Regions from separate parts of the Microbulbifer sp. TB1203 genome, predicted to be linked through region 1. Evidence: predicted binding sites of a transcription regulator. Region 1 holds the regulator's gene; the other holds the start of a gene.
The links. Region 1 encodes sigma-54, which starts transcription at its own class of promoters, with help from an activator protein. Its sites were predicted from a motif close to TGGCACANNNNTTGCNNT; they were not measured.
Positions count from the first base shown of each region.

Region 2: the regulator sigma-54 is predicted to act here: its motif matches at 1,834-1,851, upstream of PP263_RS09485 (CmpA/NrtA family ABC transporter substrate-binding protein).

Region 1 is NZ_CP116899.1:260,174-264,587, reverse strand. Features, by position in the region: gene lptA (lipopolysaccharide transport periplasmic protein LptA) at 1-284, shown strand, start outside; gene lptB (LPS export ABC transporter ATP-binding protein) at 333-1,058, shown strand; gene PP263_RS01035 (RNA polymerase factor sigma-54) at 1,227-2,672, shown strand; gene hpf (ribosome hibernation-promoting factor, HPF/YfiA family) at 2,906-3,196, shown strand; gene ptsN (PTS IIA-like nitrogen regulatory protein PtsN) at 3,200-3,661, shown strand; gene rapZ (RNase adapter RapZ) at 3,766-4,414, shown strand, end outside.
Region 2 is NZ_CP116899.1:2,256,532-2,260,945, reverse strand. Features, by position in the region: gene PP263_RS09490 (ABC transporter permease) at 1-149, opposite strand, end outside; gene PP263_RS09485 (CmpA/NrtA family ABC transporter substrate-binding protein) at 232-1,611, opposite strand; gene PP263_RS09480 (outer membrane protein transport protein) at 2,295-3,668, opposite strand; gene PP263_RS09475 (DUF3108 domain-containing protein) at 3,875-4,414, opposite strand, start outside.

The sequences.
Region 1 (4,414 bases):
AACCGGCCCACTTCCAGCAACAGGTCCAGCAGAGCCAGAATCCGGTCAAGGCCCGCGCCGCACGCATCGAGTACACCGTCAGCTCCGACGAACTGCACCTCTCCGGCGATGCCCACGTGGACCGCGACGGCAACACCCTCACCGCCGAGCGCATCGACTACGACCTGACCAGCGAGCAGATGCAGGCCCGGGGCCAGTCCGGCGACGGGCGGGTGGAAATGATCTGGAAGCCGGAAAAGAAAAAGACCGAACAGCAGCCGGCAACCGGCGACGAAAACCAGTAGCAAGCAGCCCGCCGGATCAAGGGCTGCCGGATCAACCGGAATTAAAATATGCCAACGCTGAAAGCGTTACATCTCGCCAAGCAGTACAAGAAACGCAAAGTTGTCCAGGACGTTTCCGTCAGTGTCAGCAGCGGCCAGGTGGTCGGCCTGCTCGGCCCCAACGGCGCCGGCAAAACCACCTGCTTCTACATGATTGCCGGCCTGGTGCAGGCGGACGCCGGCCAGGTACTGATCGACGACGAGGACATCACCCGCCTGTCCATGCACGGCCGCGCGCGCAAGGGTATCGGTTACCTGCCTCAGGAGGCCTCGGTATTCCGTCGCCTCACAGTGCGCGACAATATCCTCGCCATTCTGGAGACCCGCAAGGATCTGTCCCGTGCCGAACGCCTGCAACAGACCCAGGAACTGCTGAAGGAATTCAACATCACCCACATCGAGGGCAGCCTGGGCATGGCGCTGTCCGGCGGCGAGCGCCGCCGGGTGGAGATAGCCCGCGCCCTGGCCACAGACCCGGACTTTGTGCTGCTGGACGAGCCCTTCGCCGGCGTAGACCCGATTTCAGTCAACGATATCAAGCAGATCATCCGCCACCTGCGGGACAGGGACATTGGCGTACTGATTACCGATCACAATGTGCGCGAGACCCTGGATATCTGCGAGACCGCTTATATCGTCAGCGAGGGACACATCATCGCCGCCGGCACCCCGGCGGAAGTGCTCGCCAACCAGCAGGTGCGCGAGGTCTACCTGGGGCACGAGTTCACCATCTAGCCGGCCCGCCCGGGCGAACACGAAGGTTCGCCCCTATAGTCCTACCATTCATCGCCTACCCCCAAAACCCGGCACAGTTTTTGCTTGCAAGCCGCGCCGCAGAGGGTTAGTCTGCAACATCCTGAATTTTCAGATGATTCATCCGCCGGATGCCTTGCAGTTTCCTCTATGAAGCAGTCCCTTCAAATAAAACTCGGCACTCAGCTGACCATGACGCCCCAGCTGCAGCAGGCTATCCGCCTGCTACAGCTCTCCACCCTGGACCTGCAACAGGAAATCCAGTCGGCGCTGGATAGCAACCCGCTGCTGGAGACCGAGGGCGAGGAGCCCGCAGAGACAGCCAGGGAGCAGAACACCCAGGAGCAACAGGCCGACAGCGGCGCCGCCAACGGAACCGAACAGGCGGCTGACAGCGACTGGAGCCACGACATCCCCGACGACCTGCCGGTGGACACCCGCTGGGACGACATCTACAGCGGCGGCAGCTACAGCGGAGGTGAGGGTGACGACCTGGCCCTGGAGCAGCGCAATTCGGTGCCGGACAGCCTGCACAGCCACCTGTTGTGGCAACTCAACCTCACCCCCCTGTCCGAACAGGACAAACTGATCGGTGAGACCCTGATCGATGCCATCGCCCCAAGCGGCTTTCTCGAGTCCCTCCCGGCGGAACTGGCCCCGGCCCTGAACGCCGAGGAAGACGAAGTCGTCGCAGTACTCAAGATCATCCAGCAGTTCGAACCCGCTGGCTGCGGTGCCCGCGACCTCCGCGAATGCCTGTTGTTACAGTTGCAGCAGCTGCCTGCTGACACCCCCTGGCTGGAGCAGGCACAGATCGTGGTAGGCAGCTACCTGGACCTGCTGGGCAAGCGCGATTTCCGCCAGTTGAGTCGCCGCACACGCCTGAGCGAGGCACAGCTGGGCGAGGTGGTGCGCCTGATCCAGACCCTGAACCCCCACCCCGGGGAGGCTTTCGGCGGCGAGGAGACCCAATATGTGGTGCCGGATATCATCGTCAGCCGCAAACAGCAGCGCTGGCTGGTGGAACTGAACCCGGAGACCACCCCAAAACTGCGCATCAACGGCGACTACGCCGCACTGATCAAGCGCGCCGACAATTCCAGTGACAACAACTTCCTGCGCGACCACCTGCAGGAGGCGCGCTGGTTCCTGAAGAGCCTGCAGAGCCGCAACGAGACACTGCTCAAAGTGGCCTCAAGTATCGTGGACAAGCAGCAGGGCTTTTTCGAGCGGGGCCCGGAAGCGATGAAACCCATGGTGCTGGCGGACATAGCCGAAACCATCGGTATGCACGAGTCCACCATCTCCCGGGTCACCACCCAGAAATACATGCTCACCCCCCGCGGCGTGTTCGAACTCAAGTACTTCTTTTCCAGCCATGTGAGCACCGACTCCGGTGAAGACGCCTCCTCCACCGCCATCCGCGCCATGATCCGCAAGCTGATCGACTCCGAGGAAGCCCGCAAACCCCTATCCGACAACAAGATCACCCAGGAACTGGACCACCAGGGTATCAAGGTGGCCCGGCGCACCGTGGCCAAATACCGGGAATCCATGGGCATCCCCTCCTCCAGCGAACGCAAGCGACTGGTCTGAGAGACCACTCGCAATCTCCCGGCAAGGTTTTACAGACCGATGGCGGCCCTTCCGGTCACAAATCTTCGACCCATATCGATATCCCGGTCAGGTTTTGCAGGCACCCAATTCCACCCAGCCCGCAACCAACGCCCAAACTTTGAGTGTATCCTTCCATTCTGGCTAACTTCCTAGTAGGGTTGCGGCCCAGACGGGAGCGGCCGGCAAGCGACGCACTCGATGAGGAGAAGTCCATGCAGATCAACATCAGTGGCCACCACGTGGAATTGACCGACCCCATCCGCGACTACTGCCATAGCAAACTGGAAAAACTCTCCCGGCACTACGACAACATTACCAATGCCCAGGTAATCCTATCGGTTGAAAAACTGACCCAGAAGGCCGAGGCCAGGGTGCATATGAACGGACACGATCTCTGTGCCACCTCCGAAGACGAGGACCTGTACGCAGCCATCGACGCCCTCTCCGACAAGCTGGACCGCCAGCTCAAGAAACACAAAGAGAAGTTGCAGAACCACCGATAAGCTATGACATTGGAAGCCCTACTCTCTCCCCGCCTGAGTCTTTGCCACCTGGCGGGGAGCAGCAAAAAGAAATTGCTGCTAAATATTGCCCAGGCCATCGCCGAAGAAAATCCACAACTGGATGCCGACACTATTTTCAACCAGCTCCTCGCCCGCGAGCGCCTCGGCTCCACCGGCATCGGCGAGGGGGTAGCCATCCCCCACTGCCGCCTGCCCGGCTGTGAGCGCCCCATCGGCGTGCTCTGCACCACCGAGCCGGCGATTGATTTCGATGCCGTCGACCGCCAGCCGGTGGACCTGCTGTTCGCGCTGCTGGTACCGGAGGACGCCGAGCAGGAACACCTGGAAACCCTGGCGGAAATCGCCGCCCTGTTCTCCGACAGCCGGGTGCGGGAAAAGCTGCGCCAGGCCCAGACCAGCGATGAGCTCTACGCCCTGGCCATCGACAGCGCCGCCGCAGCTTAGAAAACAGACAACAGAAGTCAGAGGGCAGAAAGGAAAATGACTTTACCCAGCGATCATTCGAATTTATTTTCTGTCTTCCTTCCTCTGGCTACTGACCTCTGAATATGCGCTTAGTGATTATCAGCGGCCGTTCCGGCTCCGGTAAAAGCTCCGCCCTGCAACTGCTGGAAGACGTCGGCTTCAACTGCATCGACAACCTGCCAGCCAGCCTGCTGCCAGAACTGGTGCGGCGGGTGCGCGAGCAGCCCCCGGTGGATAACCCCAGGCTGGCACTGGGCATCGATGCGCGCAACCTGTGGCAGGATGTACAGCAGGCCCCGCGGGTCATCGAGGAATTACGCGAAAGCGGCGTGCAGTGCGATGTTATCTACCTGGACGCCCGCTCACCGGTGCTGGTGCAACGCTTCAGCGAAACCCGGCGCAAACATCCCCTCAGCGACAACCGCACCCACCTGCTGGAAGCCCTCAACCGGGAAAAGGAATTGCTCGCCCCGCTGGCGGCCATAGCGGACCTGGTAATCGACACCAGCAGCCTCAGCCTGCACCAGCTGCGCGACCTGGTAAAAACCCGGGTGGTGGGCGAGGAATCGCCGGGCATGGCGATCCTGTTCCAGTCCTTCGGCTACAAGCACGGCGTGCCGGTGGACGCCGACCTGGTGTTCGACCTGCGCTGCCTGCCAAACCCCTACTGGATCGCGGAGCTGCGCCACAAAACGGGCCGCGACCCGGAAGTGATCGAATTCCTGCGCGCGC
Region 2 (4,414 bases), 2.0 Mb from region 1:
TGCGCGGTTGCGGACCACAACAGCAGAAATACCAGAACACCGGTCAGGGGAACCGCCACGTATCGGATGGCGCTGTTGAACAGGTTGTTGTCTAACAGTGAAAGCTTCCAGCTGGCCGGTTTACTGATGGATAAGCTGCTCGATGTCATGGTCCTCTGCCTTAGGTCGACTTATGGTTGCGCTTGTTGGGTTCACAGGGTGCGCAGTGCGCACCCAGAATTGATTTCTGAACTAGAGTTTTTGTCCGGCTTTGAGGCCGATAGGAAACTTCCCGATATATTCGTTGGGTTTTTGGCCGTTGTAGACGATGCCGTCGATGAAGTGGGTCTGCGGTTCGCGGTAACCGTCTTCGCTGGAGAAGTCTGGAAACTGATCCGCGGAAGCCAGCTTGTCTTTGATCAGGGATTCCGCTGCGGCCCGATAGATATCCGGACGATAGACCTTCGCCGCCATCTCCTTGTACCAGTCGTCACTCTTGTCTTCCGATATCTGACCCCAGCGACGCATCTGGGTCAGGTACCAGATGGCGTCGGAATAGTAAGGGTAGGTGGCGTGGTAGCGGAAGAAAACGTTGAAATCCGGTACTTCGCGCTTGTCGCCCTTCTCGTACTCGAAAGTACCGGTCATGCTGTTGGCGATAACTTCATAGTCGGCGCCGACGTAATTGGATCGGGAGAGAATTTTTACCGCTTCCGGACGATTGGCGTTGTTGTTTTCATCCAGCCACATGGCGGCGCGAATCAGCGCGCGGGTGATGCGGATGGTAGTGTTGGGGTATTTCTCCGCGAAAGCTTTGGTGATGCCGAAGACCTTTTCCGGATTGTCCTTCCAGATTTCGTAGTCGGTTACCACCGGCACGCCGATGCCCTTGAATACCGCCTGCTGATTCCAGGGCTCGCCCACGCAATAGCCGTAGATGGTGCCGGCTTCCAGGGTGGCGGGCATCTGTGGCGGCGGTGTTACCGATAGCAGGGCGTCCGCGTCTATCTGTCCGGAAATATCACCTTTGTGCGGCGCATAGTAGCCCGGGTGGATACCACCTGCGGCCAGCCAGTAGCGCAATTCATAGTTGTGGGTGGATACCGGAAAAACCATGCCCATATTGAACGGCTTGCCCGCCGCCTTGTATTTTTCCACTACCGGTTTCAGCGCATCCGCCTTGATCGGATGGACTGGCAGGCCGTTGTCCATTTTTGGAATGTTCGGCTTCATCTGCTCCCATATCTCATTGGAAACAGTGATACCGTTGCCGTTCAGGTCCATGGAAAAGGGTGTGATGATCTCAGCCTTGGTGCCGAATCCCATGGTGGCGGCGATGGGTTGTCCGGCGAGCATATGGGCGCCGTCCAGGCGGCCGTCGATCACGCCGTCGAGCAGTACCTTCCAGTTGGCCTGTGCTTCGATGGTGACGTAGAGACCCTCGTCTTCAAAGAAGCCTTTCTCATAGGCGATGGCGATGGGCGCCATATCGGTCAGTTTGATAAAACCGAAGGTCAGCTCTTCTTTTTCCGGATAACCGAGTTCCGCGGATGTCGCCGGTGTCGCTAGCCCGAGGGTGCTTGCGAGCCCCACGGTTATCGCGGCGCGCCTGAAAAGTTGTGTCCACTTCATATCAGAGTCCCCCAGTTGATGATCAGTTGAAAATTGCGGGCATAAAAAAAGCGCTCATCGACCGGCTGCCGTCAGGCAGCGAGTCAATGAGCGCCTCTGCTCATGATCAACCGAGCGGGTCGGTTGAGTCTGAATTTTTTCTTCGGTGAGCACCGTTTAAATTCTGCGGCGACCGGCTATCGATTTTCGAGCCGGCCACCGGGTGCGCCTCGCAATAGATGCTCTGCATAGAGTGTGCCAATTTTTCTCAGGTGGCTTGGAGTCGGGGCTTGCCGGAAACTTGCTAATGCCGGGGAGAACTTGGTGAAAGCGCCCGTTTTCATCAGTTAAGTGTCTGTATTTATTAGGTTTTTTTCTTCCCTTCGGACGGCGCCGGAGCGGCCGGGCCAGCGGCAGAAGTCCGCCATTTCAATCGTCTTGAGTCAGTGAGATGCGGAGGCAGGCGAGGGGTTGCACGGGACAAGTGGACCTGTAACCGGTAGCTCTTTTTAGTGCAGGGGTGGGTGAAGGGGGAATTTTTTGGTGCGGGAGCGCAGCTCCATTCCCGGAGCCCGGGCGCTATTGTGGTGCAGTTTCGGCTGTCGGTGCCGGCATTTATGTGCCTGGATATACAGGCTATCGGCGAGAAAAGGGCCGGACTTTGCCGTCCGGCCCTTTGTGCTGACAGGGATTCGACCGGGTGATCAGAAGCGGTAGTTCAGCGAGACACCGGCGAGCCAGGCCCCGATATTAGTGGTCCCGCCATTGTAGTAAGTGGGTACCGGGGCCGCGGTGAATTCCTGGATCCTCTCGTCGTCACCCCACAGGTAGGCGAGGCCGCCGTCGACACTCAGGTGCTGGTCGAACTCGTAGGTACCGCCGAAAGTCACCCAGTGGCGGTCGGTATCCGGAATGGACAGGGTGCGCCAGGTGATCGGCAGTCCGAGCGCGTTGGCGGTCTCCTCTGTCGGGTTGAGGCCGTCGCGCGCAGCGCCCTCGTCGTAGGCGTAGCCGATGCGCCAGGTGACTTCCTCGCAGGGGTAATATTCACCACCGATGCTGAAGCGCCAGCCGCTCTCGAAGTTTTCCTCCTTGAGATGCAGCGGGTTGAATGGCGCTCCCTGACCTGGCAGAAAAGCTTCCAAACGCTGGAAGTCGTCCCAGTCGGTATAGGTGGCGCCCAAGGCAATGCCCCAGTTCTGGTTGAACTTGTGGTAGAGGCCCAGTTCCCAGTAGTCCGGTAGATCCAAGGTCAGGTTGCCGTCGACATCGTCAAACGGCGCCAGCGGGCTTGGAAGAAGATCAGAGCTTACGTCTCCATCCAGCTTGGGATCGAAATCCGCGTGGTAGGACAGCCCCAGCCGGGTACTGGGGGTGATATTCCACAGGGCGCCGATGCTCCAGCTCACATCCCAGTCGTCGCCTTCGAGTTTCAGAATCTGGGCGCCGGAGAGGGGGAAGGGGAGGGCGGCATCCAGCGGGAAGCCGTCGGGCACTCTGGTTTTCAGTTCAGCGTCGGCATAGAGGAAATTGACCGCCAGGCCGATACTGAATATATCCTGATAGTTGTAAGCCACTGAAGGTGCGATATTGACTGTCAGCAGTTCTGTCTTGTCGGCAATATTGAGTACCAGCGAGTCGCTGTCGAAATCGGTTTCCAGGCCGTAATTGGTATACATGGCCAGGCCGAAGGACCAGCAGTCGTCGATAGGCACCGCCAGGTAGGCGTTCGGTACAAAGGCGCTGCTGGCGTAGTCGTTATCCTCCGCGAGGAAGGGGCCGACTTCCGCAACGCCGAATGGTGTGTCGACGAAATAGCTGATCTCTCCCTCGGCGTCGATTTCCGGATTGACGTAGGTCACACCCCCGGAAATGGTGATAGTGTCGAACAGGGCGGAACCGGCAGGATTGCGGGCCAGGATGGCGGCGTTGTCGCCGATGGTGTTCTCTGCGGCAAAGGCGCGGCCGAGGCCGGAGGTGCTGGTCTCGTTCAGAAAGAAGCCGGCGGCCATGGTGCTGCTTGACGCGGTACTGATTGCTGCAGCCAAAATAGCACGACGCAGTATTATCTTGTTCATGAGGTCCCACTCTTTATCGCTGTTAATACGTTGAGAAAAACTTTTTACAAAGTTTTCCCACTTTCGCAAAGTAAAATCCTGGTGCGAAAAGTTTAGCAGTCACGATCTTTCGCGCCAGAAGAAAACGGCGACTTTATATCGGTAAAAAGCCGAAAAATCCATGCGGGAGCACAGTTTTTTTGATTCTTTAGACGGAAGGAAGGATTTTATTGGCCGGCGGAGATGTTTTTTCCGTCTATGGATAATTTGGTCAAGGAGATTTGGTAGCTTTTGCCATCCTCCTCTTGCTGCATTAATTTGACCAGCGCGTAATTCCACTTGGGGGCAAACCAGATACTGGTTTCTCTATCTGAATCTCCGTCGCGCACCCGCTGTACTTTAATGGTCTCTATTTCCCCGAGAGGCGTCTGCAGCAGCTCCTTGCCAACCACGGAGAATTCATATTCACGGATACGTTTGCCATCGGCCACCTTGTAGTTCAGCGTCTTTTTCCCGGTAGCGACATCCAGCGCCAGCTGCAACTGGTAGCTCAGTTTGTCCTGAATGTGATTGGGCACATTCTCCAGGGTGCGGCTTTTGTCGGAAACATTGACCACCCTGCCTTGCTCAAAATTCAGGACTGTGTGGCGGTCTTTGCCCAGGCCGGTTTTATGGTATTCGTAGTGGCGGGGTGACAGTTGGTTCCCCGCGGCGATAAACCGGGAATATTCGCGAATATCGGCGAACAGGGAGTGGGCGTTGAAATC